Regions from separate parts of the Delftia sp. WSY_12 genome, predicted to be linked through region 2. Evidence: predicted binding sites of a transcription regulator. Region 2 holds the regulator's gene; each other region holds the start of a gene.

Region 1 (4,821 bases), on a different contig from region 2:
ACGGCCCCGCAAAGCGGCGCAGCAGCTGGGCGCGGCCTTCGTTGGAGGCGTCGGTCACCAGCAACTGGTTGGAGCGCGGGCCGAACTCGGGGTTGTCGGCGTCCAGCGGCGTCTTGGGGTCCCAGATGGCACGCAGGCCATCGACCTGGCCTTCGCCGAACAGATTGCCGCCCTCGCAGACTTCCTGCACCAGCTGCTCGAAGGAAATGCTCTGCCAGCGGCCGCTGCCGCGCGGGCCCACGCGCTTGAGCGGGGTGAGCACGCGGTGCGGCGCACTCTGGTGCTCCAGCATGGACGAGCCGCGCGCGCAGGACGTGGCCCGGCCCTCCAGGCCCAGCTCCTTGCCCAGCTTGGCGTAGACCTCGCGCACGGGTTCTTCCATGGCGGCCGGGCGCGTGGTGGCCAGCGGGTGGTAGGGGTTGCCTGCCACGCGCAGGATGCGGTTGCTGGCGGTATCGACACGCACGCGCACGCCGCACTGCGTCCAGCAGCCCAGGCAGCTGGAGGGGCTGACCACCTGGCCGGGCTGGGTGGCGAGCGCGCCCGTGGCCGGGTCGATGCGGAACTCGGGCGTCAGCGAATTGCCGCGCGTGGCGCTGGCCGTGGGCGTGCCCGAGCTGCCTGTCACCAGGCCCTTGGCGCCACGTGCCAGCGTCTCGCCGTAGCCGGCCGCAAAGGCGGCCAGCCCACCGGCGGTGAGGCCACCGCGCAGCAGCAGGCGGCGGCGGGCGGCCTCGGCATCCAGGGAATCTTCGGGGGCTTGGGGGAGTTTCTTCTTGTCGGTCATGAAAGGCTTTCTGTGGCGCGGCCGGCCGGTGGCGGGCCGCGCTCCGTGAATGGGTGAGGGGTCGTCAGGGCGGCGGTGTCAGACGGCGCGGGCCGCGGCCGAGCGCGCGGGAAACAGCTCCAGCGCCCAGGTGGCCAGCGTCACCAGTGCAATGCACAGGCCGGCCACGCCCAGCATGCCCAGCAGGCCGTCGCCGCCCAGCGGCATGTGGTAGATGTACAGGCCCGCGCCGTACTTGGGCACGCCTTGCACGCCCATGAACAGCGCCCAGCGGAAGGCCCAGGCCGCGGCGGCCAGGCCCAGCCCCAGGGCCAGCGTGTAGCGCGGGCAGGCCATGCGCTGACCACCCCGCACCAGGGCCCACAGCAAGGCGGCACCGGCCACGGCCGAGCCCAGCATGCTCAGGCGCCAGACCGGAAACTGCTGCCACAGCTGCAGCGCCGACTGGAAGGAGCGGCCCTGGCCCAGCCAGCCGGCAACGGCCCAGACCACCACCATGGCCAGCAGGCACAGCGCCAGCGCCAGGCCCAGCATGCGCAGCGCCTGCAGGGCGCCGGCATCGGGGCGGTGGCGGGCGGGCAGAAAGCGCGCCGTCACCAGCATGCAGCCCACCGTGGCCAGCCAGCCCGTGAGTGCCAGGTTCAGCGGCACCCACAGCGTGTTCCACAGCGGGCGCGAGCGCACGGCCATCAGCTCGGCGCCGGTATAGGCGGTGATGGTCAGCGCCGACACGGCCAGCAGCGGCGCCAGCCAGCGCAGCCACTGCGGCCGGCCCAGCCACCAGGCCAGCACGAAGGCCAGCGCCAGTCCCACGAAGACGGGCAGCAGCAGGGCGCCCACCGACATCCACGACCACGGCGTGAAGTGCGCATAGAAATGCCAGAAGCGCGCAGGCTGGTGCAGGTCGGCCAGCAGCGACACGGGCGCGGCGATGGCGCTGACGGCCAGCACCAGCACGGCGGCCGGCAGCAGGCGCGCCATGGCGCTGGCGCGCGGCGCCCAGGTGCAGGCGGCGGCCAGCAGGGCGGCGCCCGTGGCAATGCCGGCCAGGAAGAAGTACTGCACGGCCCAGGGCAGCCAGGCCGATTCGTAGGCGGGGGTCAGGAGTTCGACGATGTGCATGGGGTGCTCCTTGCGTTCAGTGGGAAGTGACCAGCCGCACGCTGGCCTGCCCGTCCACGCCGTCGACGAAGGCGTCGGGCAATCCCAGGTAGTACACATGCGGGTCCGTGCCCATGGCGGGCTTGAGCACCTTGAGGTCCTTGGCGTGCTCGCGCATGCGCTGGCGGATCTCGCTGCCCTCGTCGTTGAGGTCGCCGATCACGCGGGCGCCGCCCACGCAGCTTTCCACGCAGGCCGGCAGCAGGCCGGCTTCCAGGCGGTGCTCGCAGAAGGTGCACTTGTCGGCGGTCTGCGTCTCGTGGTTGATGAAGCGCGCGTCATAGGGGCAAGCCTGCACGCAGTAGCCGCAGCCCACGCAGCGCTCGTTGTCCACCAGCACGATGCCGTCGCTGCGCTGGAAGGTGGCCTGCACCGGGCAGACCGGCACGCAGGGCGGGTTGTCGCAGTGGTTGCACAGGCGCGGCAGGTTGAGCATGGCCGGCGGCAGGTCCTCGTTGCCCGCGTGCTGCACCTCGTACTGCAGCACCGTGGTGCGGAACTGGCCCAGCGGCGGCAGGTTCTCCATGGAGCAGCTCACCGTGCAGGCCTGGCAGCCTATGCAGCGGCGCAGGTCCACCAGCATGCCGTAGCGCTTGCCGGCCTCGCCGGGGCGGCGCGGCGGCTGGAAACCCGTGGTGCTGGGCGCGGCCGCCGCCACGGGCAGGGCCACGGCCGCCATGGCGGCGGCCAGCAGGTCCTGCAGGAAGCCGCGCTTGCCTGCGGCGGGCTGCGCATGGGAGAGGGTAGGGGCGAGGATGTCCTGGGTGGAGGGCTTGCAGCTGCAGTCGTTGCAGCCGCTGCCGGCGCGGGATGTTTTTGGCATGGCCTGTCTTTCATCGTCCTGCGGCCACGGATCGTGGTCGCTCAAACTCAATAAAGCATTAAAAATATGCTTTTTATATTGAATTTAATATATGAAATTCAGGGCCTTGGCGGCTTGATGTGAGTCAAGCAATGGGCTTGCAAAGCGCCACCGACTGCCTGCCATGGACAGGCGCCCAAGGCAGTCCATAGCGTGTGGCGCAGGGATTAAGACGGGGTTAACAGGGTGACTGCATTCCTCGGGAATGCGGGACGCGTATCGGAAATCACCCTCTTGTTTCCGCGCGCGGCCCCGGTCTACGCTGCTTGTGTCGCCACTGCCAAGGAGTTCTCCATGAACCACGCCCTGAACAGCCTTGCTTCGAAACTGGACCTTGCCGCCGAAGCCGGTGAGCACCTGAGGCTGCAATTCACACAGGCCTGCGTGGACCGCATCGCGCACCTGCTGGAAGACCCGGACGTCATCCGCTGCGCACAAGGCCTTCGCCGCTACCTGGACGGCCAGATCGACAGGCAGGAGCTGGACCGCCTGGCTCGCGAGGCCGCCAGCCTGGCCAACCACCACCAGGGATCACGCTCCCTCGACGGCTGCGGCCATGCCGCCGTGTCCGCCACCTATGCCACGGCCCACGGCCTGGCGGGCCGGGCGCTGCAGGCGGCCGACTATGCGGCCTATGCCATGGTCTATGGCGAGGGCGGCCACGGCGCCGTCACGGACCGCGAGTCGTTCGAGCCTGAATACCAATGGCAGGCGCGCTGCCTTGCCTCGCTGGCGCAGGCCGCTCAGCAGCGCACGTAGCACCAGGCCGACTGCTGCAGCAGGGCCAGTGACTCGATGCCGCCCTGCGGCAGCACGCGCATGCCGGCAGGCGCCTCGCGGCCCAGCTTCCTGAGCGTGTTCGGGCAGACCAACGCATGGGCCAGGGCCTCTGCATCCAGATGCTGCGGCGTGCCCGGCGCGGCGTCCAGCAGCGCCTCGACGGCCGGGCCGTTGATGACGATGCGGACTTCGGCACCGGGCCGGTCCTGGCGCAGGTTGGCCAGATTGCTGCGCGCACGGGCCAGGGCGCCGGGTGTGGGCGCATGCAGCACGATGCGCAGCGGCGGCGCATCCGGCCGGGTAGGGAACAGGTCGCTCCAGTCGCTGGAGGAGGTGGAAGCTGCGGGAGAACGGCTTGTGCTCATGGTCGTCCTCATCATTTCCTGCCACGCGGCCCCATGACCTCTTCCAGCAGGCCCGGCGGCAGGCCGGTGCGTACCTGCACCAGCCCCTTGTCATCCTTCCAGACCAGGGCCGGCGTGGCACGCAGGCCCCAGGTGGACATCAGCGAGGCATGGCTGGCCAGCACCTGCCGCGTGGCCTGCGGCACCGGGGCCAGCGGCGTGGCGCCCGCGCCTTCTGCGCTGGCGCGGCCGGCCTTGGCATAGGCACGTGCGTGCTCGGCCAGGGCCTGCTCTGGCTGGCGCGCGGTCAGCATGGCGGCGGCCTTGCCCTCGCTGCTGGGCTTGAGGATGCCCACCAGAATGTGGCGCAACTGCACCTGGCCGCTCTCCACCCAGGGCCGGGCATCGTTCCACAGCTGGTTGCAATAGGGGCAGTTGGGGTCGGTGAACACATAGACCGTGCGCGGCGCGTCGGCGCGGCCATCCGGTATGGATTGGGCGCGCTGCACATCGCTCCACAGTTGCTCGCCCATGGGCTTTTGCACGGCGGCCTGCAGGGCCTGGGCGTTCACGTCGCGGCCCTGGGCATCGATCACCGTGCCCAGCACCCAGTGCTTGCCGTCAGGCATGCGGTAGATGGGCACGGGCTGGCGGTCGCGGTAGGCGGCCCAGGCCTTGAGTCCGCCCACGGCCGGCAGCGGTCCCACCAGGGTCAGTCCCTGCTGGGCCAGGAAATCCTCCGATGGCAGCTCGGACGCCGCAGCCGGCAGGGCCAAGGCTGCCGACAGTGCCAGGGCTCCTGCCAGTGCAGGCAGGGGGAACAGGGGGGAAGCGCTCATGAACATTCCTTCAGATGCTGGGCCAGGCTGGCGCGCGACAGCTCGCCC
Region 2 (4,821 bases):
CGCCGCAGGGCGCGGCGCACATGGCAAGGCAATGGGGCCCGCCGACGAGCCCCATGATCAAAGCGGTCCAGAGCAGCGACAACAGCATGGGGCCTAGATGATCCTCGAAAACCGCGCCCGGTTCTTGTCGGCCTGCAGATATCGGTCAAACAGCATGGCCACGCCACGCACGAAGTACCAGCCCATGGGCGTGACCTGGAATCCCTCGTCGCTGATCTGCACCAGCCCCTTGGCCTGCAGGTCCTGAAGCGCCGCCAGCTCGGGGGCGAAATACTCGCGAAAGCCCAGCAGCCAGGCCTGCTCCATGGGCTCGAACAGCACGGCGCCCTGGCACATGATGGCCATGATGACGGCGCGCCGCACCAGATCATCGCGCGACAGTGCCAGGCCGCGCACCACGGGCAGGTGGCCGGCGTCGATGGCGTCGTAGTACTCCTCCAGCGTCTTGGCGTTCTGGCTGTAGCTGGCCCCCACCTTGCCGATGGCCGACACGCCCAGCGCAATCAGGTCGCAGTCGGGCTGGGTGCTGTAGCCCTGGAAGTTGCGATGCAGCCGGCCCTGGCGCTTGGCCACGGCCAGCGCGTCCTCGGGCAAGGCGAAGTGGTCCATGCCCACGTAGACATAGCCGCCGTCCATGAAGGCCGCGATGGAGCGCGAGAGCATGGCCAGCTTGTCGGCGCCCTGGGGCAGGTCCTCGGCCGCGATGCGCCGCTGCGGCTTGAAGCGCTCGGGCAGGTGGGCATAGGCATAGAGCGCGATGCGGTCGGGCCGCAGCGCATTGACCTGGGCCAGCGTGCGCTCGAAGGACTCGGGCGTCTGCTTGGGCAGGCCGTAGATCAGGTCCACGTTGATGGAGGCAAAGCCCAGCTGCCGTGCGGCTGCCACCAGCGCGAACACCTGCTCGGCCGGCTGCACGCGGTGCACGGCGATCTGCACCTGTTCGTCGAAGTCCTGCACGCCGAAGCTCAGGCGGTTGAAGCCCAGCTCCTTGAGCACGGCCAGGCGTTCGACGCTGACGGTGCGCGGATCGACCTCGATGGAGTATTCGCCGCCCGGCTCCAGCTTGAAATGCTCGCGCAGCAGGGCCATCAGCGTGCGCAGCTCATCGTCCGAGAAGAAGGTGGGCGTGCCGCCGCCCAGGTGCAACTGGCTGACGGCCTGGCCCTTGCCGCAATGGGCCGTGTGCAAGGCCATCTCGCGCGCCAGGTAGTCCAGGTAGACGGCCGCGCGATCGTGGTGGCGCGTCACGATCTTGTTGCAGGCGCAGTAGTAGCACAGCGACTCGCAGAACGGCACATGCACATACAGCGACAAAGGCATGGCCCGCGCTGCGGTACTCGATTTGCGGTGCTCAAGTGCCAGGATATAGTCTTCAGCACCGAAAGCCTCCACGAAACGATCGGCCGTGGGGAACGAGGTGTATCGGGGCCCCGGTACGTCGAAGCGACGCAGCAGCTCTGGGGTGACAGCGGTCATGGGTTTTTTCCTCTAATGTCGTCCACTGTGCCGCAGCCCATTGGCCGCGTCCTTGACTCATATCAAGAGTTGTTCGCGGCAGTGCTGCGACAATTTGATCCAACTCATCGCCATCCACGAGGTCACCGCCGGCGCACTGCTGCGCCGCTGATGTTTACTCCATGAACCTTCAGACCATCAAAGCATCCTGTTCCAATTGCAACCTGCGCGAGCTGTGCATGCCCATGGGCCTGGATGCCGAGCAGATGCAGCGCATCGACGACATCGTGGCCACGCGCCGCAAGGTCAAGCGCGGCGGCCTGCTGTTTCGCAACGGTGAGTCCTTCACCTCGCTGTACGCCATCCGCACGGGCTTCTTCAAGACCTGCGTGGCCACCGAGGACGGGCGCGACCAGGTCACGGGCTTTCAGATGGCCGGCGAGATCATCGGCCTGGATGGCATCGTCAACGACCACCACACCTGCGATGCGGTCGCGCTGGAAGACGCCGAGGTCTGCGTCATGCCCTTCGACAAGCTGGAGGACCTGTCGCGCGAGGTCACGGCCCTGCAAAACCATGTGCACAAGGTCATGAGCCGCGAGATCGTGCGCGAGCATGGCGTGATGCTGCTGCTGGGCAGCATGCGTGCCGAGGAGCGCCTGGCCGCCTTCGTGCTCAACCTGGTGCAGCGCCTGCACGCCCGGGGCTTTTCCAAGTCGGAACTGGTGCTGCGCATGACGCGCGAGGAAATCGGCAGCTACCTGGGCCTGAAGCTGGAGACGGTGAGCCGCACCTTCTCGAAGTTTGCCGAGGAAAACATCATCGAGGTGCGCCAGCGCCATCTGCGCATCCTGGACACGGACGCGCTCAAGCGCATCGTCAACAGCCAGCAGTGCCAGTGAGGCCGCAAGACCCCGCCCCCCGGCAATGAACAAGGCCCGCGATCGCGGGCCTTGTTCATTGCCATTGCAGTGCACGCAGGTTCAATCGCGCCCCAGGCCCTGCATGGCCAGATTTGGGTCCGGCTCGGAGACCACGCCGTCGTTGAGATCGTGCGTGGAGCGTCCCAGCATGGTGGTCATGAGGCTGGACAGCATGGTCACACCCCAGAAGGCGAAGAAGGCCAGCGTGTAGATTCCCTGCCGCGACCAGCCCAGGTCGCCGAGCCAGTGCAGCTCCAGCGGGTCCACGAAGGCGAATACCAGCATCTCCATCACGGCGGCGGCCAGAAAGGCCGGCCAGGCAATCCACATCCAGCGTTGGGCCAACATCAGCGATCTCCTTGAGCTGTCGAGGGGTGGCTTTCATTGTGCGCGCCGCCCTCGCACCGTGCCAAGCCCTGCGCACCCTGCACTGCCTGTAGGAAACCCTTGGCCCTCGCGCATGCTGGAGATGCCATCCACCATGCAAAAAAGGCCGCGACTGCGGCCTTGTGCACGGCATTTTCCTGCGTTCAGCGGTCCGTGGGATGGTCCTGCGCGGGCGTGGCCGCGTGGTTGCGGCCGGTGACCGCGGGCGCCAGGCTCTTGGGCACTTCACGCACGCCATCGGCACGCTCGTTGATGGTGATGCCATTGCGGTAATAGTCAGGATCGATCACGGGATCGGCGCCATTGATCGCAATGACGGCCGTGACCACGCCAGCCACCACGACGGCGGCCGGGCCGGCCACCACGAGCCAGACATGGGCGAACTTCCACCAGGGCTTGCCGGCGTCCGGATGCGAAGGGGCCGTGGCGGGCGCGGAGACTGCGGGACTGGAAGACATGGATAACCTCTTTCTTTCAAACAGCCGGCGCAGCCTGGGCGGCACCGGCCAGACATATCACCGGGGCACCAGGAAGACGGCCTTTTCGGACGCGCGTCCCGCGCCTGAATGCACGGCATCGATATCGAAGAATACTGTGTGCGAGCCCGGCTCGGCGGAACCGTAGGGAATCTGCAGCCGCGCCGCAATGCCGCGCGTCTCGGCCGGGCCGACCTCGACCTCCTGCTCGGACGCCAGCCCCAGCCCGTCGAGGCCATGGGCGCTGATGCGGTAGCGCTGGGCCTGCTCGGTGGCATTCATGATCTGCAGGCGGTAGACATTTTCCAGCTTGCCGCCCGCGACGATGCGCGACAGCGATGCCCGGTCGCGTATCACGTCGACCTTGACCGACTGGCGCAGCGCCAGGCTCACGATCATGGCCATGCTCAGGCCGATCAGCACGGCCGAGTAGACCAGCACGCGCGGACGGAAGATGCGGCGCAGCACCTGGGCCCGCCGCCACAGGCCGGCCATGGCGTTCTGCGTGGTCAGCCGGATGAGGCCGCGCGGATACTCCATCTTGTCCATGATGGAATTGCAGGCGTCTATGCACAGACCGCAGCCTATGCATTCGTACTGCAGGCCGTTGCGGATGTCGATGCCCACGGGGCAGACCTGCACGCACATCTTGCAGTCGATGCAGTCGCCCAGGCCCTGGGCCTTGTAGTCCACCTTCTTGGTGCGCGGCGCGCGCGGCTCGCCCCGGCCCGTGTCGTAGCTGACGATCATGGTGTCGCGGTCGAACATGGCGCTCTGAAAGCGCGCATAGGGGCACATGTACTTGCAGACCTGCTCGCGCATGTAGCCGGCGTTGCCATAGGTGGCGAAGCCGTAGAACAGCACCCAGAAAACCTGCCAGCTGCCCTGCAGCGCCAGCAGCTCGCCGCCCAGCTCGCGGATGGGCACGAAATAGCCCACGAAGGTGAAGCCGGTCCACAGGGCAATGGCAATCCACAGCAACTGCTTGAGCGACTTCTTCCAGAGCTTTTCAAAGGTCCAGCCGTTCTTGTCCAGGCGCATGCGCGCGCTGCGGTCGCCCTCGACCTTGCGCTCCACCCACATGAAGATTTCGGTGTAGACCGTCTGCGGGCAGGAAAAGCCGCACCACAGGCGACCGGCCACGGCCGTGAACAGGAACAGCGCCAGCGCCGAGATGATCAGCAGGCCCGCCAGGTAGATGAAATCCTGCGGGTACAGCACCAGCCCGAACAGGTAAAAGCGCCGCGCACCCAGGTCGAACAGCACCATCTGGCGCTGCCCCCATTCCAGCCAGGGCAGGCCATAGAAAACCAGTTGGGTGAGAAACACCAGAGCCCATCGCCAGCGTGCGAAGACACCGCTGATGGAGCGCGGGTAGACCTTCTTCTCGGACTCGAACATCGACACCAGCTGGCCCGGGTCCGGGTCGGCAGGCGTGATCGGAATGACTTTGCGGGGAGGCTTCCCGGCATCATCCCCGTTCTCGGGCTTCATGGTGGGTTCCTTGGTTTTTTGGAATATCTGAAAACTCAAAAGGCAAAAAGGCGGCGCCGCAGCGCCGCCCCCTGTCCTTATTGACG
Region 3 (4,821 bases), on a different contig from region 2:
GGTTGTTGATGGGATGCACGTCGCAGCCGACGATGGCGGCCAGCGCGCGCACCTGGGCGCGGTCCTCGGGGTCGGCGGGCAGCAGCGGCGGCTCGGGGTGGCGCTCCTCCAGCCATTCGATGATGGCCGGCGACTGGATCAGCGTGCGGCCATCGTCCAGTGTCAGCACCGGCACCAGGCCCTGCGGGTTGACCTGCTTGAACGGCGCCTGGGCCTGCTCGTCCACGCGCAGGTCCACGGGGAAGTAGTCAGCGCGCAGGCCCTTGAGGTTGAGCGCGATGCGCAGGCGGTGCGAGGTGCCGCTGCGGAAAAAGCTGTAGAGCTTCATGGTGGTGGTCTCCCGGGTCTTATTCAGGCTGGCCCACGGTGAGCGCGATCTCGCCCACGCCCTGCACATGGCCGGTGATGCGGTCGCCCGGCAGCACGGCGCCCACGCCTTCGGGCGTGCCCGTGTAGATGAGGTCGCCGGGTTGCAGGTGATAGAACAGCGAGAGGTCGGCAATGATTTCGCGGATGTTCCAGATCAGCTTGTCCACGTCGGACTGCTGCCTGGTCTCGCCATTGACGGCCAGTGCAATGGCGCCGGATTCGATCACCTGCCCCGGCATGGGCACGATCTCGCTGGCCACCGAGGACTGCTCCACATCCTTGCCCAGGTCCCAGGGCCGGCCCTTGTCGCGCGCCACCAGCTGCAGGTCGCGGCGCGTCATGTCCAGGCCGCAGGCGTAGCCGTAGATGTGTTCATGGGCCTGGTCCGCCGCAATGCGAAAGCCCGCCTTGCCGATGGCCACCACCAGTTCCATCTCGAAGTGGTAGTTGTTCGTCTCGGGCGGGTAGGCCACGGTGGCACCCGATTCGGTCAGCGTGGACGGCGCCTTGGTGAAGTAGAAGGGGCGCTCCACGCTCTTGTCCACCGGGCGGCCCATCTCGACGGCATGGGCGTGGTAGTTGCGGCCCACGAAGAACAGGCGGTTCACGGGCAGGCGCTGCGTGCTGCCGCGCACGGGCAGGGATTGGACGGGGGGCGGGGTCCAGAGGTATTGGGGGGCGGTCATGGTATTGGCGATGGGGGAGTAAAGAGACATCGGAGGATTCAAGGCCGGACCTCGTAGAGGCCCAGCTTTCGGTGCAAAGGCGCCTCGTCGGCCAGGAAGAGGAAGGCGGGCTCGCTGGCGCTGGCATTGGCCAGCGTGGCGGGCGCCCAGCCGGGCACGCAGCAGGTGTCGGCCGGGGCCAGGTCGAAATGGCGGTCCACGGCGGCCACGCTGGCGCCGCCCTCGATGACATGGAACACGCAGGCCGGCGAGCGCGCGGGCAACTGCAGCGTCTGGCCCGGGCGCAGCATCAGCGCGTAGAAGCCCAGGATGTTTTCGCAGTCGGCCCCGGTCTCGGGGTTGGTGTAGGCCAGCTGCACGCAGTCCAGATCGGGGCGGTCGGCGGCCAGCTCCAGCAGCGCGGCGCGGGCATCCTTCCACGGGTAGCGCAGCATGGGGTAGGCCTTGGCGCTGCGGGCGAACACCTGCGTGGGCGCCAGGCCGCCGCGCGCATATGCCCGGTCGCCACGGCCGGGCAGGGCGGGCTGGCGCGGGCCGTCCACGTGGTAGGTGACTTCCAGGTAGTAGGCCAGGGGCAGGTCCAGCACATCGAGCCAGACCACGGGCTCGTCGCCGTCATGGCCATGCTCGTGCCACAGGCCCGTGGGCGTGAGGATCAGGTCGCCGCGCTCCATGGGGCATTTCTCGCCGTCGACCAGACTCCAGGCGCCCTGGCCTTCCACCACCATGCGCACGGCATTGGGCGTGTGGCGGTGCGAGGGCGCCCACTCGCCGGGCAGCAGCAGCTGCATGCCCAGGTAGATGGAGGAGCTGGCCTGCATCTTCTCCAGCCCATGGCCGGGGTTGGCCAGCACCAGCACGCGGCGCTCGGCCTTTTCGATGGGCGTCAGCTCGCCGGCCTGCATGAGCAGCGGGCGGATGGACTGGTACGGCCAGGCAATCGGCTGGGTGCGCGGGCGCGGCGTGTGCGGCGGCATCACGTTGCGCAGGCTGGGCCACAGCGGCACCAGGTTGTTGCGCGCGAGTTCGTCGCGGTAGTCCTGGGGCAGGTCTTCCAGGCGGCCAAGTTCTTGCATGGCGGTCTCCTTGTGTTCAGTCTTCGGAGAGGCAGGTTTCGGCCTTCCAGCCGTACAGCCATTCCATGGCGTCGTAGAAACGCTGGGGCGTGCGGCCCTTCCAGAGGTCGTTGCGCACCAGGCGCTCCACGCCGCTGGCGTGGAAGATGCGGCCCATCTCGCGCGCGGACAGCACCACGCGCGCCGTGCGGGCGATGCGCGAGCGCTCGTACAGCCGCAGCGCCTGCGGCCAGTCGTTGCCGCAGTGCTTGAGCGCCTGGCCCAGCGTCACCGCGTCTTCCAGCGCCATGCAGGCGCCCTGGGCGATGTACTGCAGGGTGGGGTGTGCGGCATCGCCCAGCAGCGTGGCGCGGCCGAAGCTCCACTGGCCAATGGGCTCGCGGTCGGCCGTGGCCCAGCGCTTCCAGCTTTTGGGCAGGTCTATGAGCTGGCGTGCGCGCGGGCAGCAGTCGCTGTAGTAGCTTTGCACCTCTTGGCGGCTGCCTTCGCGCACGCCCCATTCCTCCTGCTCGCGGCTGTGGAAGGTGACGACCACGTTGTACTGCTCGCCGCCGCGCAGCGGGTAGTGCACCAGGTGGTAGTTGGGGCCGACCCAGATGCTGGCCGCGTTCCAGCGCAGGTCCTCGGGGAAGTCGTTCTTCTCCACCACGGCGCGGTACACCACGTGGCCGGAGACACGCGCCGCATCGCCCACGTACTGCTGGCGCACCACGGACTTCACGCCATCGGCGCCGATCAGGGCCTGGCCCACATGGACCTGGCCGTGCTGGTCGCGCACGGTGACGGTGTCACCCTCCTGCTGCACGGCTTCGATGCGCGTGCCCGTCAGCGTCTCGATTTGGCCGTGGGTGCGCGCGCCTTCGAGCAGCGAGGTGTGGATGTCGGCGCGGTGGATCACCGCATACGGGTTGCCGAAGCGGGCGCGAAACGCCTCGCCCGTGGGAATGCGGCCGACCAGCCGCTCATCGAGCGCGTCGTGCATCACCATCTCGTCGGTATAGACGGCGCGGCCACGGGCCAGCTCGCCAATGCCCAGCGCGTCGAAGGCCGCGAATGCGTTGGGCCCCAGTTGTATGCCGGCGCCGATCTCGCCCAGCTGCGGCGCCTGCTCCAGCACCTTGACGGCAAATCCCTGGCGCGCCAGGGCCAGCGCGGCCGCCACGCCGCCAATGCCGCCGCCTGCCACAAGAACGGGCAGCGCCCGGGAAGAAATGCTGGTGTTCATGGATGTCCTGTGCTTCGTGGTGCGTGTCGCCAGCCTGCGGGTCAGCTGCGTCGCGACTAATTAAACAGTATGCTGACGATGAGTGTAGTGTTGATTTGCATCAGGCCAGCCTGGGGTTTCCCTGGATGCAGGCCAAACGGTGGTGGACAGCGTGTCCGGGTGAATCACCTGTCCGCCAGCCAACGCCAACGGAGGGCGCAGTTCATGCGAACATCTGCGCTTGCCCGCAGGGACCCGGAAAAGAGCGCAATGGCCATGGACTACCAACCCGCAGAACTAGAAAACTACCCCGGCTACCACATCCGCCGCCTGCAGCAGATCGCGGTGGCCGTCTTCATGGAAGAGACCCAGGAATTCGGCGTGACCCCCGTGCAGTACGCGGCGCTGTCGGCCGTGCTGCGCCAGCCCGGCGTGGACCAGCGCACGCTGGCGCGGATGATCGGTTTCGACACCTCCACCATTGGCAGCGTCATCGACCGGCTGGAGGCGCGCGGCCTCATGGTGCGCAACACCAGCCCGGCCGACCGGCGCGTGCGCCTGCTGTCGGTCACCGCAGAAGGCGCCGCGCTGCTGGCCGCTGCCGAGCCCTCGGTGCTGCGGGCCCAGCAGCGCATGCTGGAGCCGCTGCCGCAGGAGCAGCGGGGCCTGTTCATGGACATGATGGCCGTCCTGGTGCGGCAAAACGACGAGCTGGCGCGTGCGCCCAGCACGCTGGCCGCGCGCCGCGCCGCAGCCGACTGAGGCGGCCTCGACCCATGGACTGGGACCACCTGAGATTCTTTGGCGAGCTGGCGCGCAGCGGCAGCATGGCCGCCGCCGCGCGGCAACTGGGCGTGGAGCACACCACGGTGTCGCGCCGCATCCAGGCCCTGGAAAAGCAGCTGGGGGCCGTGCTCTTCGAGCGCGAAGCGGGCCAATGGCGGCCCACGGAGGCCGGCCGACAGCTGCTGGGCGTGGCAGACGCCATGCAGCGCGCCGCAGCCGGGCTGGAGCGCATGCCGCTGGCGGCGGAATCCACCAGCCAGGGCCCGTCCGGCCTGGTGCGCGTGGGCGCCACGGAGGGCTTCGGCACCCAGCTGCTGGCCCCGCAGCTGGCCGCGCTGACGCAGCGCCATCCGCTGCTGAGCATCGACCTGCTGGCCCTGCCGCGCCTGCTGCACCTGTCGCGGCGCGAGGCCGACATCGTCATCTCGCTGGAGCGCCCCACGCGCGGCTCGGCCGTGGTCACCAAGCTCACCGACTACCGGCTGTTCCTCTACGGCCAGCGCGAATACCTTGCGCGCCGCCCGCTGGTGGCGCGCACCGAGGACCTGCGCCACCACAGCTTCATCCACTATGTGGACGACCTGCTGTTCACGCGCGAGCTGCAGCTGCTGTCCACCCTGTTCCAGCCCGAGCGCTTTGCCTTTCGCAGCACCAGCATCACCGCCCAGTACGAGGCCGTGCGCGCCGGCGCCGGCCTGGC
Region 4 (4,821 bases), on a different contig from region 2:
AGCGTGGCCTTGCCGCGAAAGCCGTAGTCGGGCAGGTGGATGATGGTGTAGGGATGGGGCACGAACAGCTGGTGCTCGTAGACCACGCGCTGCTCGTTGCGCGGCGAGGGATAGAGCGTGTATTCGGGGGTGGTGATCGTGAGTGTGGCCATGCGTGGCCCGCCGCAGCAAAAAAGCGCTGGGGGCGGGGGAGGGCAATGCTACCGCGTTCATCGCCTTCTGGCGCGCCGCCGCCCTGCGACAATGCGGGCATGCAAGCAGCCCGTGTATCCATCCAGACCGAGGATTTCGACGTATCGGCCGAACTCGCCGCCCTGCGCTCCGGCGACGCCCGCGTGGGGGCGGTCTGCAGCTTCATAGGCACCGTGCGCGACCGCAACGAGGGCGCCACCGTGGCCAGCATGGAGCTGGAGCACTATCCGGGCATGACCGAGAAATCCATCGAGGCCATCATCGACGAGGCCGTGCAGCGCTTCGGCATCCATGGCGCGCGCGTCATCCACCGCATCGGCCCGCTGCAGCCCATGGACCAGATCGTGCTCGTGGCCGTCACCGCATCGCACCGGGGCATGGCCTTCCAGGCCTGCGAATACATCATGGACTACCTCAAGTCGCTGGCGCCTTTCTGGAAGAAGGAACAGACGCCCGAGGGCGCGCGCTGGGTGGACGCGCGCGTCAGCGACGAAGAGGCGCTGGCGCGCTGGCGCCAGTGAGCTGACGCTTCAGGCCCTGCGCAGTGCGGCACCCCGCAACCATTGCGGCGGCCGGAACACCAGCAGGTTGCCGAACATCACCAGCAGCAGGCCACCCACGGCCAGCGGCGTCCACACATAGCCTTCAAAAAGGGCCGAGATACTGAGCGCAACGATGGGGAACAGCACCGTCGCATACGCCGCCTTCTCGGGGCCCAGGCGTCCGACCAGGGTCAGGTAGGCCGTGAACGCGATCACCGAGCCCGGAATGGCCAGGTACAGCCAGGAGCCCACATAGGTCCAGCTGGCATCGAAGCGCCAGGGCAGGCCTGCCACCAGCGCATAGCCGGTCAGCAGCAGCGTGCCGGCCAGCATGCCCCAGGCATTGGTCTGTGCGGGCCGCCAGCCCATGGACTGCAGCGAGGCCGACAGCATGTTCCCGCAGGAAAAGCACAGCGTGCCCAGCACCGCCCAGGCCAGGCCGGGCAGGCTGGCATGCCGGCCTGCGCGCAGCTCGGGCCAGAACAGCGCCACCAGGCCTGCAAGGCCGAAGAGGCTGCCGGCCAGCACATGGCGCGCGAGCCTGCGGCCGTGGATGATGCGCGCCAGCAGCGCGTTCCAGAGATTGGCGCTGGAGAACACCACGGCGGCCAGGCCGCTGGCCAGCGTCTCGCTGGCATGCATGAAGCACACGAAGTTGAAGCTGAACAGGCACAGGCCCTGGGCCAGCACGCGCGGCAGCGCCGGGCCGCGGGGCACGCGCAGCTGGCGCGACCAGGCCAGCCAGGCGAACATCAGCACGGCGGCCAGCGCAAAGCGGTAGGCAATGGACAGCTCCACGGGCACGGCGCCCAGCTGCAGCTTCAGGGCGATCCAGGTCGAACCCCAGATCAACACGACCAGGGCATAGAGGGTGGCAGTCATGGCCGGTGATGATGGCGCCGCAGGCTGGGCGGGCATGGCAGATTCCTGCGGTTTGATGGCCTGGCGCCATGCGTCGGTATGGCCGCGGGACCACAATCGCTGCCATGACGCCCACGCCGCTGCCCGAGCTGCCATCCAGCCACCTGTGCCAGGTGCTGTCACGCTCCAAGGCCAGGCTGCAGCGGCGCGTGCGCCTGAGCGAGGGGGTGGAGCTGGCCGTCTGGGCCAATGTGGACGACGAGGTGCGCTACTGCCAGCCAGGCCACCACACCTTGTCGGTCTACCTGGCCGGCGGCGAGGGCTCGCAACTCAAGGCGCGGCCCGAGGCCATGGGGGCGCCGGGGCGCATCTGCATCTTCACGCCAGAGGACGAATCGCACTGGCTGGTGCGATCGCCCGTGCAGTTCCTACACCTGTATGTGTCCGACCTGGCTTGGGCGGGGCGCGTGGTCCGCATGCTGGATGCCGAGCCCCGCTCGCGCACCTTGCGTGCGCAGATCTACGGGGACGATCAGGCCTTCCACGCCGGTGCCCGTGCGCTGATGCAACTGGACTGGCAGGACCCGCAGCAGCAACTGGCGGCCGATGCCATTGGCCAGCAACTGGTGGACCGGCTGGTGCTGCAGTCCGCCACGCCGCGCCAGGTGCAGGCGCTGCAGCGGCCGCTGGGCGGGCTCTCTGCGGCCGTGCGGCGCAGGGTGCTTGCCCATATCGAGGCGCATCTGCATGACTCCAAGGCCGTGTCGCTGCCGGCACTGGCGAGACAGGCCTGCCTTTCGGAATTCCATTTCGCACGCATGTTCCGCCAGAGCATGGGCTGCACGGTGCACGAATGGGTGCTGCAGCAGCGCCTGGCCCGGGCACGGCGCGCCCTGTCTGCGCGCAACGTGCCGCCGCTGGCCGAGCTGGCGCTGGATTGCGGCTTTTCCAGCGCCAGCCACCTGGTGCGCAGCTTCCGGGCGCATTTGGGCGTTACGCCTACGCAGTTCTCGATCTTTCAGCGCAATGCTTGAGAAGGATGGCCGGCCTCGCCGGCCTTGATCTGGCGCAAGCGTCTGTCCTTGCGGGCCGGGCATGGCTTGAAATTTGCCCTGCCGGTATCAGATAAATCGCAATGACCCTGTTTCAGGAGCGAAAAGAAACACCATGCGAATCGACAAACTGACAACCAAGTTCCAGGAAGCCCTGGCCGACGCGCAAACGCTGGCCCTGGGCGGTGACCAATCCAATATCGAACCCCTGCACCTGCTCGTGGCGCTGCTGCGCCAGGACGACGGTCCGCGCTCGCTCTTGCAGCGCGCCGGCGCCAACGTGGGCCAGCTGCAGGCCGCGGCCGAGAAGGCCCTGGCCGATCTGCCGCGCGTGCAGCACCAGGACCAGGTGCAGGTCGGCTCCGAGCTGGGCCGGCTGCTGCAGGCGACCGAGAAGGAAGCCCTCAAGCGCGGCGACCAGTTCATTGCCAGCGAGCTGTTCCTGCTGGCGCTGACCGACAGCAGCGGCGCCTCCACGCGTGCGGGCCAACTGCTCAAGGAAAGCGGCGTGACGCGCTCCAGCCTGGAGTCGGCCATCAACGCCGTGCGCGGCGGCCAGACCATGGACAGCGCCGAAGGCGAAGGCCAGCGAGAGGCCCTCAAGAAATACACCCTGGACCTGACCGAGCGCGCGCGCATCGGCAAGCTGGATCCGGTGATCGGCCGCGACGACGAAATCCGCCGCTCCATCCAGGTGCTGCAGCGCCGCAGCAAGAACAACCCCGTGCTCATCGGCGAGCCCGGCGTGGGCAAGACCGCCATTGTCGAGGGCCTGGCCCAGCGCATCGTGGCCGGCGAGGTGCCCGAAAGCCTCAAGAACAAGCGCGTGCTGTCGCTGGACATGGCGGGCCTGCTGGCCGGCGCCAAGTACCGCGGCGACTTCGAGGAACGCCTGAAGTCCGTGCTCAAGGAAGTGGCCCAGGAAGAGGGGCGCATCATCCTGTTCATCGACGAGATCCACACCATGGTCGGCGCCGGCAAGGCCGATGGCGCCATGGATGCGGGCAACATGCTCAAGCCTGCGCTGGCGCGCGGCGAGCTGCACTGCATCGGCGCGACCACGCTCGATGAATACCGCAAGTACATCGAAAAGGATGCGGCGCTGGAGCGGCGCTTCCAGAAGGTGCTGGTCGAGGAGCCCTCGGTCGAGGACACCATCGCCATCCTGCGCGGCCTGCAGGTGCGCTACGAGGCCCACCACGGCGTGGACATCACCGACCCGGCCATTGTGGCCGCGGCCGAGCTGAGCCACCGCTACATCACCGACCGCTTTCTGCCCGACAAGGCCATCGACCTGATCGACGAGGCTGCGGCCAAGATCAAGATCGAGATCGACTCCAAGCCCGAGGTCATGGACAAGCTCGAGCGCCGCATGATCCAGCTCAAGATCGAGCGCGAGGCCATGAAGAAGGAAAAGGACGAGGCCTCGCAAAAGCGCCTGCAACTGATCGAGGAGGAACTCGGCAGCCTGGAGCGCGAGTACGCCGACCTCGAAGACGTGTGGAAGAGCGAGAAGGCCAGCGCCCAGGGCTCCGAGCAGATCCGCAAGGAGATCGACCAGATCCGTATCCAGATCGACGAGCTCAAGCGCAAGGGCGACTTCAACAAGGTGGCCGAGCTGCAGTACGGCAAGCTGCCCTCGCTGGAAAAGCAGCTCAATGAAGCCCAGGCCAGCGAGCAAGGGCAGGGCGGTGCGCCCGCCCACAGATTGCTGCGCACCCATGTGGGCGCCGAGGAGATTGCCGAGGTGGTCAGCCGTGCCACGGGCATTCCCGTGGCCAAGATGATGCAGGGCGAGAAGGACAAGCTGCTGCGCATGGAAGACCGGCTGCATGACCGCGTCGTCGGCCAGGACGAGGCCATCTCGGCCGTGGCCAACGCCATCCGCCGTTCGCGCTCGGGCCTGTCCGATCCCAACCGGCCCACCGGTTCCTTCCTGTTCCTGGGCCCCACGGGCGTTGGCAAGACGGAACTGTGCAAGGCGCTGGCCGGCTTCCTGTTCGACAGCGAAGACCATCTGGTGCGCATCGACATGAGCGAGTTCATGGAAAAGCATTCCGTGGCCCGCCTGATCGGCGCGCCGCCCGGCTATGTGGGCTACGAGGAAGGCGGCTACCTGACCGAGGCCGTTCGCCGCAAGCCCTACAGCGTGCTGCTGCTCGACGAGGTGGAGA

The links. Region 2 encodes FNR, which switches genes on or off when oxygen is low (the NO sensors DNR and NnrR bind a similar motif). Its sites were predicted from a motif close to TTGATNNNNATCAA; they were not measured.
Region 1: dsrO (sulfate reduction electron transfer complex DsrMKJOP subunit DsrO) is a predicted target of FNR. The motif match lies at 2,886-2,899, and genes of this name have one in related genera.
Region 3: ACF8LI_RS22365 (3-hydroxybenzoate 6-monooxygenase) is a predicted target of FNR. The motif match lies at 3,447-3,460, and genes of this name have one in related genera.
Region 4: clpB (ATP-dependent chaperone ClpB) is a predicted target of FNR. The motif match lies at 2,654-2,667, and genes of this name have one in related genera.

Annotation. Positions count from the first base shown of each region.
Region 1 is NZ_JBICKW010000016.1:216,290-221,110, reverse strand. Features, by position in the region: gene ACF8LI_RS10615 (tetrathionate reductase subunit A) at 1-787, opposite strand, end outside; gene nrfD (NrfD/PsrC family molybdoenzyme membrane anchor subunit) at 866-1,909, opposite strand; gene dsrO (sulfate reduction electron transfer complex DsrMKJOP subunit DsrO) at 1,926-2,771, opposite strand; gene ACF8LI_RS10600 (hypothetical protein) at 3,105-3,569, shown strand; gene ACF8LI_RS10595 (hypothetical protein) at 3,554-3,955, opposite strand; gene dsbG (thiol:disulfide interchange protein DsbG) at 3,967-4,773, opposite strand; gene ACF8LI_RS10585 (TlpA disulfide reductase family protein) at 4,770-4,821, opposite strand, start outside.
Region 2 is NZ_JBICKW010000009.1:235,724-240,544, forward strand. Features, by position in the region: gene ACF8LI_RS05320 (sulfite exporter TauE/SafE family protein) at 1-88, opposite strand, end outside; gene hemN (oxygen-independent coproporphyrinogen III oxidase) at 94-1,476, opposite strand; gene fnr (fumarate/nitrate reduction transcriptional regulator Fnr) at 1,638-2,357, shown strand; gene ACF8LI_RS05335 (hypothetical protein) at 2,439-2,726, opposite strand; gene ACF8LI_RS05340 (FixH family protein) at 2,909-3,223, opposite strand; gene ccoG (cytochrome c oxidase accessory protein CcoG) at 3,281-4,735, opposite strand; gene ccoP (cytochrome-c oxidase, cbb3-type subunit III) at 4,813-4,821, opposite strand, start outside.
Region 3 is NZ_JBICKW010000038.1:106,490-111,310, reverse strand. Features, by position in the region: gene maiA (maleylacetoacetate isomerase) at 1-328, opposite strand, end outside; gene ACF8LI_RS22375 (fumarylacetoacetate hydrolase family protein) at 348-1,055, opposite strand; gene ACF8LI_RS22370 (cupin domain-containing protein) at 1,094-2,131, opposite strand; gene ACF8LI_RS22365 (3-hydroxybenzoate 6-monooxygenase) at 2,148-3,356, opposite strand; gene ACF8LI_RS22360 (MarR family winged helix-turn-helix transcriptional regulator) at 3,561-4,097, shown strand; gene ACF8LI_RS22355 (LysR family transcriptional regulator) at 4,112-4,821, shown strand, end outside.
Region 4 is NZ_JBICKW010000012.1:89,898-94,718, forward strand. Features, by position in the region: gene ACF8LI_RS05970 (hypothetical protein) at 1-152, opposite strand, end outside; gene moaE (molybdopterin synthase catalytic subunit MoaE) at 252-713, shown strand; gene ACF8LI_RS05980 (DMT family transporter) at 723-1,616, opposite strand; gene ACF8LI_RS05985 (AraC family transcriptional regulator) at 1,721-2,629, shown strand; gene clpB (ATP-dependent chaperone ClpB) at 2,763-4,821, shown strand, end outside.